Regions from separate parts of the Glutamicibacter sp. V16R2B1 genome, predicted to be linked through region 2. Evidence: predicted binding sites of a transcription regulator. Region 2 holds the regulator's gene; the other holds the start of a gene.
What was found. Region 2 encodes HrcA, which represses chaperone genes, less so after heat shock. Its sites were predicted from a motif close to TTNGCACTCGNNNNNNNCGAGTGCNAA; they were not measured.
Positions count from the first base shown of each region.

Region 1: the regulator HrcA is predicted to act here: its motif matches at 2,531-2,557, upstream of groL (chaperonin GroEL).

Region 1 covers NZ_VATX01000008.1:46,685-50,751, forward strand. Annotated here, with positions in the region: gene FDN03_RS05380 (DUF4031 domain-containing protein) at 1-572, shown strand, start outside; gene groL (chaperonin GroEL) at 704-2,341, opposite strand; gene FDN03_RS05390 (LytR C-terminal domain-containing protein) at 2,620-3,225, opposite strand; gene FDN03_RS05395 (DUF3263 domain-containing protein) at 3,282-3,569, opposite strand; gene FDN03_RS05400 (uracil-DNA glycosylase) at 3,726-4,067, shown strand, end outside.
Region 2 covers NZ_VATX01000005.1:208,079-212,145, forward strand. Annotated here, with positions in the region: gene FDN03_RS03265 (16S rRNA (uracil(1498)-N(3))-methyltransferase) at 1-240, opposite strand, end outside; gene dnaJ (molecular chaperone DnaJ) at 244-1,368, opposite strand; gene hrcA (heat-inducible transcriptional repressor HrcA) at 1,421-2,434, opposite strand; gene FDN03_RS03280 (DUF3097 domain-containing protein) at 2,588-3,445, shown strand; gene FDN03_RS03285 (DUF4870 domain-containing protein) at 3,588-3,935, shown strand; gene hemW (radical SAM family heme chaperone HemW) at 4,056-4,067, opposite strand, start outside.

The DNA.
Region 1 (4,067 bases), on a different contig from region 2:
CCGGACTGGGCAGGGAGCTGTTGGCAGCCTGGAGCCAGGGGCACCGCAAATACCACGACCGGGTTCACCTCTTGTCGGTCCTTGAGGCCCTGGATGAGCTGATGCCCGAAGACCTGGAGCAGGACGAACGACAGATCCTGGAACTGACCGCCTGGTTCCACGATGCCGTCTACCGGGGCACCGCCCAGGACGAGCAGGACTCCGCCCGCCTGGCCGAAGCCCGGCTCTACGGGCTCATCTCCCCGGGCGCGGTGGGCGAGGTGCGCCGCCTGGTGCTGCTGACCACCACACACCGCCCGCAGGCCGCGGACTATCTGGGGCAGATGTTTTCCGATGCCGACCTTGAGGTGCTGGCCAGGCCACCGGCCGCCTACCAGCGCTACACTGCGGCGATCGCCGAGGAATATTCGCACCTGCCGCAGAAGGACTTTGCCGCCGGACGCTCCCAGATCCTGCAGGCGTTGTTGGACAAGGAACAGATCTTCGCCACCCCCTTGGGCCTGCAGCGCTGGGAAGCGTCCGCCCGGGCGAACCTCAGCCAGGAAATCGAACAGCTCTCGCGCTGGAGCTAAAACACTGCCCGCCGGCCCCAGCCGCGGCAAGGCACCGCAGCGTGCCAGCTGCGGCGGCGGTTAACGGCGAAACCCGCCCCACCGGTTGCGGTGGAGCGGGTTTCGCGCAGTGTTGGGTTGAACGCGAGAGGCTAGAAGCCGCCCATGCCGCCCATGCCTGCCATCTCGTCGGCACCCGGGGCAGCGGCACCGGCCGGAGCCGGCTTGTCTGCCACGACGGCCTCGGTGGTCAGGAACAGGCCGGCGATCGATGCAGCGTTCTGCAGGGCCGAACGGGTCACCTTCACCGGATCGTTCACGCCGGCCTCCAGCAGGTCGGTGTACTCGCCGGTGGCGGCGTTCAGGCCGTGGCCTGCGGACAGGCCCTTGACCTTGTCGGCCACAACGCCCGGCTCCATGCCAGCGTTGGCGGCGATCTGCTTCAGCGGGGCCTCGATGGCAACGCGCACGATGTTCGCACCGGTGGCCTCGTCACCTTCCAGGGTCAGCTTCTCGAAGGCAGCGGCACCGGCCTGGATCAGGGCCACGCCACCGCCGGCGACGATGCCCTCTTCCACGGCAGCCTTGGCGTTGCGCACGGCGTCCTCGATGCGGTGCTTGCGCTCCTTGAGCTCCACCTCGGTGGCGGCGCCGGCCTTCAGCACGGCGACACCGCCGGAGAGCTTGGCGTGGCGCTCCTGCAGCTTCTCGCGGTCGTAGTCCGAGTCGGTGTTCTTGATCTCGGCAGCGATCTGGTTCTTGCGACCCTCGATGGCGTCGGCTTCGCCGCCGCCTTCAACGATGGTGGTCTCGTCCTTGGTGATGACGACCTTGCGGGCGGTACCCAGCACCTCCAGGCCGACGTTGTCCAGGGACAGGCCAACTTCCTCGGAAACGACCTGGCCACCGGTGAGGATGGCAATGTCGGTGAGCATGGCCTTGCGGCGGTCACCGAAGCCCGGGGCCTTGACGGCGACGGACTTGAACAGGCCACGGATCTTGTTCAGGATCAGGGTGGCCAGGGCTTCGCCCTCGACGTCTTCGGCGATGATCAGCAGCGACTTGTTGGACTGCATGACCTTCTCCAGCAGACCGACCATTTCCTTGACGTTGGAGATCTTGGAGTTGACGATCAGGATGTAGGGGTCTTCCAGGACGGTTTCCTGGCGCTCTGCGTCGGTGACGAAGTAGGCCGAGATGTAGCCCTTGTCAAAGCGCATGCCCTCTGCCAGTTCAAGCTCCAGGCCGAAGGTGTTCGATTCCTCGACGGTGATGACACCCTGCTCGCCGACCTTGTCCAGCGCCTCGGCGATCAGACCGCCGATTTCGTTGTCGCCAGCGGAGATCGAAGCGGTGGCCGCGATCTGCTCCTTGGACTCGACCTTCTTCGCTGCGGTGAACAGCTCGGAGGTGACTGCCTCAACAGCCTTGTCGATGCCGCGGCGCAGCGCGATCGGGTCGGCGCCGGCGGCGACGTTGCGCAGGCCTTCCTTCACCAGGGCCTGGGCGAGCACGGTGGCGGTGGTGGTACCGTCACCGGCGACGTCGTCAGTCTTCTTGGCGACTTCCTTGACCAGCTCGGCGCCGATCTTCTCGTACGGGTCCTCAAGCTCAATTTCCTTGGCAATCGAGACACCGTCGTTGGTGATGGTGGGAGCGCCCCACTTCTTTTCCAGAACAACGTTGCGACCGCGCGGGCCCAGGGTGACCTTCACGGCATCGGCCAGAGTGTTCAGGCCGCGCTCGAGGCCGCGGCGTGCTTCCTCGTCAAATGCAATCATCTTGGCCATAGTGGCTGGTGGTCCTTTCGGGACTAGCTTGCGAAAATGCAACCGCCAGACAGCGCCCGCGACGGACGAGGGTTCCGCGGGCGGCATCGGACCGCGACGCGTACTGACTCTCGCTATCTGAGGTGTTTCTTGCTCCGGCGCCTCGAATCCGCCGCCGCGAAGGGTGAAGGTCAGCTCCACCCGCCTGCGTTAGCAGTCGAAGCACTAGAGTGCTAATACAAATATTGGCACTCCAGCCCCTCGAGTGCAAGCTAGTCGGCTGTGAGCGTAGGTGCGTCTTACTCGCTGGGCAGCGGGTCATCAGCCCCCAGCACCACGGTGACCGGGTTGGGGATGTTCTGCGTCTGGTAGACGGCCTCGATCTGCAACACCTCGGCCGCCTTTTCGGCGGTCATCCGATACTGCTCGGTCGTGTAGTAGACCGCGGACTCGGTTTCATCGCGCACCCAGTTGTCCGTGAAGGATCCGGTGAAGCCCTCATCGAGCAGCAGCTGCTGGGCCTGACCGGCAATTCCGGCGACCCCCGCGCCGTTGTAGATCCCCACGCGCACCTGGTACAGCACCAGATCCTCGTCAATGGTGCTGGAGGCCGTGGGCGACTCACTCGGGCTGGGGCTCTGCGAGCTCGCCTCGGCGCTGGCCGAGGCGGTGGGGCTGGGCGTGGGGGTGGACCCCATCAGCTGGTTTTGCCCATTGGGGCCGAAGAAGAAGTAGGAGACGGCGCCGACCAGCAGCACCAGCACAGCGGCAATGGCCACCCAACGGAACTTTCCACCCTTGTCCTTGGAGGCGGCAGCCTGTGCCCAGCCATTGGCATGGTGCGACCCAACGCGGGTGTTGAACTCCGGTACGCGATCGAATTCGTCACGTGGGTAGTTGGTCATTCTCGTCCTTGTTCGATGTCTTGCCGGTCTCCGGGCACGCCTGGCTCAGTAACTGGTCAGTACTTGGCGTTGCCGGTGCGGACACGACGCTTGGTAGTTCGTAGTCTACGCAGCCGCTTGACCAGCATCGGATCGTAGGCCAGCGCCGCATCCGTTTCAATAAGCTGATTCAGCAGCTGGTAGTAGTTCGCCGGCGAGATGGAGAACTGCTTGGTGATGGCCTGTTCCTTGGCCCCGGCATACTTCCACCACAGCCGCTCCATGCTCAGGATCTGCTGCGAGCGCTCATCGAGCTCGCTATCTGGATTCATCACGAAATCCACCAAGATGCCTTCATCCGCCATGCTCATCCACCTCGATCCAAACCGTTGGAAACCACTGGGGAACACTCTTCCATCTGGGTATTCCCGGCGCTACGCCATAGACAATTCTAGCCGTTTTCCTCCGCCGGTTCCCGGTGACGCTTCGCACGACGGGCCGCGGCAGGGAAGAATGGTGCCATGAGCTTCGACCAACCGGCCCTGTTCGCCGCATCCGCCGAGCCCGCCGCGGCGAGCTTCACGCCCGAAGATTTCCCGTTCTTCCACGGCGCGGCGGCGATGGCCGAGACCGGGGTCATCGATCCGAGCTGGGTGCCAACGCTGCTGCCGCTGGACCACACGCTGCGCACCCTGGCCCGCCGGCTCTCGGAACGCTCGCTGACCGGTGAACAGATTCTGCCCGAACCCCGGCTGATGTTGCGTGCCCTGCAGCTGCCCGTTCAGCGGGTGAAGGTGCTGATCCTGGGCCAGGATCCCTACCCGACACCGTCCCACCCGGTGGGGCTGAGCTTTTCCACCGAC
Region 2 (4,067 bases):
GCCCGGCGGGGCTTCGTCCACGACCTCCAGGACGGTGACGTGCAGCGCCTGCCTGTCCCCGTCCTGCACCTCGACCACCAGCCGGCGGCCGTGGCCATCGAGCAGGTCCAGGTGCTCACCGGGCTTGACCCGCTTCACGTTCAGCGCGTGGTGCGCCTCGGAGCCCTGGATGGAGAGCCGGTCACCGGCGGCGACCTGGGCGGCCTGCTGCCGGTCGATGACGAAGCTGTGGTTGCTCATGGCCTAACGCTGGCCCAACTTGTCGCGCAGCCGGGCGAACATGCCCCCGGCGTGCTCCACCTGTCCGGCCGCCATTTCCTCCCCGCGCAGCTTGGCCAGCTGCTCGAGCAGGTCGCGCTGGGCGGCGTCCAGCTTCGTGGGGGTTTCCACGCTCAGGTGCACGATGATGTCCCCGCGTTTGCCCCCGCGCAGCCGCGGCACGCCCAACCCCGGCAGGGTCACGGTGTGCCCCTCCTGGGCCCCGGGCTCCACCTGGATCGACTGTTCGCCGTCGAAGGTCTCCAGCTTCAGCTCGCAGCCCAGGGCGGCGGCGGTCATCGGGATGCTCATCTTGGCGTGCAGGTCGTTGTTCGCCCGTTCGAAGATCTTGTGGCGGCGCACCTCGACTTCCACGAACAGGTCGCCGTTCGGCCCCCCGCCCGGCCCGGCCTCGCCCTGGTCGCGAAGCTGGATGCGGGTGCCGCTGGCCACCCCGGCGGGGATGTTCAGCTGCTTGGAGACCCGTTCGCGCACCCGCCCGTCCCCGTTGCACTCCAGGCAGGGGTCCGGGATGGTGGTGCCGTGGCCGCGGCAGGCGGCGCAGGTTTCCACGGTCATCATCTGGCCCAGGAACGAGCGCACCGGGCGCTGCACCTGGCCGGCGCCGTGGCAGATGGAGCAGGTGACCGGGCTGGTGCCCTCGCGGGTGCCCTCACCGTGGCAGGTCTTGCAGGTGACCGCGGTTTCCATCTCCAGCGGGTACACGGTGCCCTTGACCGCGTCCTCCAGGTCGATGGTCACGGTGATCAGTGCGTCGCGTCCACGCTGGGTGCGCGGGATCGGGCCCTGGCCCTGTCCGCCGCCGCCGAAGAACTGCTCGAAGATGTCCCCGAACCCGCCGAAGCCGCCGGCCCCGCCGAAGCCCTGGTGGCCGTTGCCGTTCTCATCCCCGGTGGCGTCGTAGTTGGCGCGCTTGGTCTCATCCGAAAGGACCTCGTAGGCGCGGGTGACCAGCTTGAACTGCTCCGCAGCGTCCTGCCCGGGATTCACATCCGGGTGCAGTTTGCGGGCCATCTTGCGGTAGGCGCTCTTGATCTGTTGTTGCGTGGCGTCCTTCGCGACACCCAGCGTCTCGTAATGCGAGCTCACGTTTCTCGCGTGTCCTTTCCTAACCGTTGGTCAAAGTCTGTGCCGGCGAGTCTCAGTTCGCCAGGATTCGGGACAGGTAGCGTGCCACGGCGCGCACCGAGGCCATCGAGGAGGGGTAGTTCATCCGGGTCGGGCCCAGCACCCCGAGCTTGTTGCGGGCATCGCTGCCGTAGCTGGTGGCCACCACCGCCGCCTCGGACAGCTCCCCGATATGGGTTTCGGTGCCGATGCTCACCGACAGGCCGCGCGAATCGGCTTCCAGTTCGGAAAACAGCTTCAACAGCACCACCTGCTCCTCCAGCGCCTCAAGCACCGGGGTGATGCTCAGCGGGAAGTCTCCCCCGGCACGGGCCAGGTTCGCGGTTCCCGCCATCACGATACGCTGTTCGGTGGCCGAATGCGCCATTTCGCGCAGGGCCGCAAGGATTTCTCCCAGCAGGTCCTGGTCCTGGCCCGGGATTTCCACGCTGTGGGTGGAGAGCAGCACGGACAGCTCGGAAAGCTGGTACCCGGCCAGCGCCTCCAGCAGCGTGTTCTTCAGCCCGGCCAGCGACTCGTCGGTGAACGGCGCGGCGGTGCTCAGCACCCGCTGGTCCACGCTGCCGTTGGAGGCAATGAGCACCAGCAGGAACTGGTGCTGGCTGAGCCCCACCAGTTCGATGTGCCGCAGCGCGGCCGTGTCGTACTGCGGCACCTGGATCATCGCGACTTGGTTGGTCAGCTTCGCCAGCAGCCGCACGGTGCTGTGCAGCATCTCCTCCAGATCCTGGGAGGTGTCCATGATCCGGTTGATCGCCTCGCGTTCGGCGCGCGAGAGCGGCTTGATCTCACCGATCTCGTCGACGAACCGGCGGTAGCCCTTTTCTGTGGGCACCCGCCCGGAAGAGGTGTGCGGGGCGACGATGAGTCCTTCGTCCTCCAGCGCGGCCATGTCGTTGCGGATGGTGGCCGCCGAGACCCCCAGGTCGTGCCGGTCCAGCAGGGTCTTGGAGCCCACCGGTTCGCGGGATTGGACATAATCCTCCACGATGGCTCGCAGCACATCCAGGCGCCGCAATTCGCTCACTGTCACACCACCTTCCATGCCTCACGGCATTTAGCACTCTACGTCCTCAAGTGCCAAGTCTAGTACGTTCAGCGCTTGCTAGCATTGGAATCTGGTTCGTATTCGGTCACAGCGAAAGGGCTGCATTCAGTGAGCAACTACCCGTGGGGCGCCATGGATCTGGGCACCCCCGCTCCCAAGAAACTGCGTCAGGTTCCGGTGGAGCGCGGGCTTCTACTGGAGGATGTGGCCTCCGGTTGGGTTGGTGAGCTGGTGCGCACCGAGAAGTCCGGGGGCATGCGGGTCATTGTCCTGGAGGACCGCCATGGGCGCACCAAGTCCTTCCAGAGCGGCTTCGGCTTCCTGCTGGAGGGAGAGCCGGTGGAGCTGGTCGAACCGCGCGCCCAGGCACAGGCCGGAAGCACCCTGCGTTCCTCCTCCGGGTCCCGCGCGGTGACCGGGCAGAAGGCGCGCACCGCCCGGGCCAGCCGCATCTGGGTGGAGGGCAAGCACGACGCCGAGCTGGTGGAGAAGGTGTGGGGCCATGACCTGCGCGTCGAGGGCATCGTGGTTGAACCGCTGCACGGCGTGGACGATCTGGCCGCGGCCATTCGGGACTTCGACCCCTCCCCGCAGCGCCGCCTGGGGATCCTGGTCGACCACCTGATTTCCGGGACGAAGGAGGAACGCATCGTGCAGCAGGCGATGGCCACGCCCGGCGCGCGGGGCAACGTGCTAATCCTGGGCCACCCCTACGTGGACATCTGGCAGGCGGTGAAGCCCGAGGTGCTGGGCATCACCGCGTGGCCGGTGATCCCCAAGGGCACCGACTGGAAAACCGGGGTGCTGCGCAGCTTCGGCTGGCCGCACCACAACGCCGCCGACATCGGATTGGGCTGGCAGCGGATCCTGTCGAAGGTCGAATACTATTCGCAGCTGCAGCCCGAACTGCTGGGCAAGGTCGAGCACCTGATCGATTTCCTCACGACCGAAGATTACGGTTTCCTAACAATCGGTGAATCGCAGGGTTAGTTCCGCGAGTCGAGCTTCCGATGCGGTCCCGGTGGCTAGACTCGAGGCAGTAACCACACTTCAGACATTGCAAGGAAATTCGACAGTGCCATCTCGCCAGACTGAGTCTTCACCGGAGAACTCACGCTTTGAGGGTTCGCAGGTGACCGCTTTGCCACTGAGCCCCACCGAGGATCGGCAATGGGCGATGCTCGCTCACTTCGGCAGCATCCTGGGGTGCATCCCCTCGGCCATCATCTACGCGGTGTACCGTGACCGCGGTCCGTTCACCGCGCAGGAATCCAAGGAAGCGTTCAACTTCACCTTCCCGCTCACGGTCCTGGCCATCCTGCTGAACCTGCTGAGCCTGATCCCGTTCATCGGCTGGCTGTTCGCCGTGGTCGGTGTGGCGCTGTGGGTGTTTATGACGCTGATGGGTGCCCGCGCCGGCATCCAGGTCAACAAGGGACGCCCCTTCCGCTACCCGCTGAACCTGCGGCTGATGAAGTAGCGCGGGCCTGGCCCGCGCCCAAGAACCAGGGAAAAACCCCCGAAGCCCACCGCCGATGAGGATCAAGCGGTGGGCTTCGGACGTTTTGGCGGCCAATGCCGCCGGGCCAAGGTCTACGAATTAGAAGTTCAG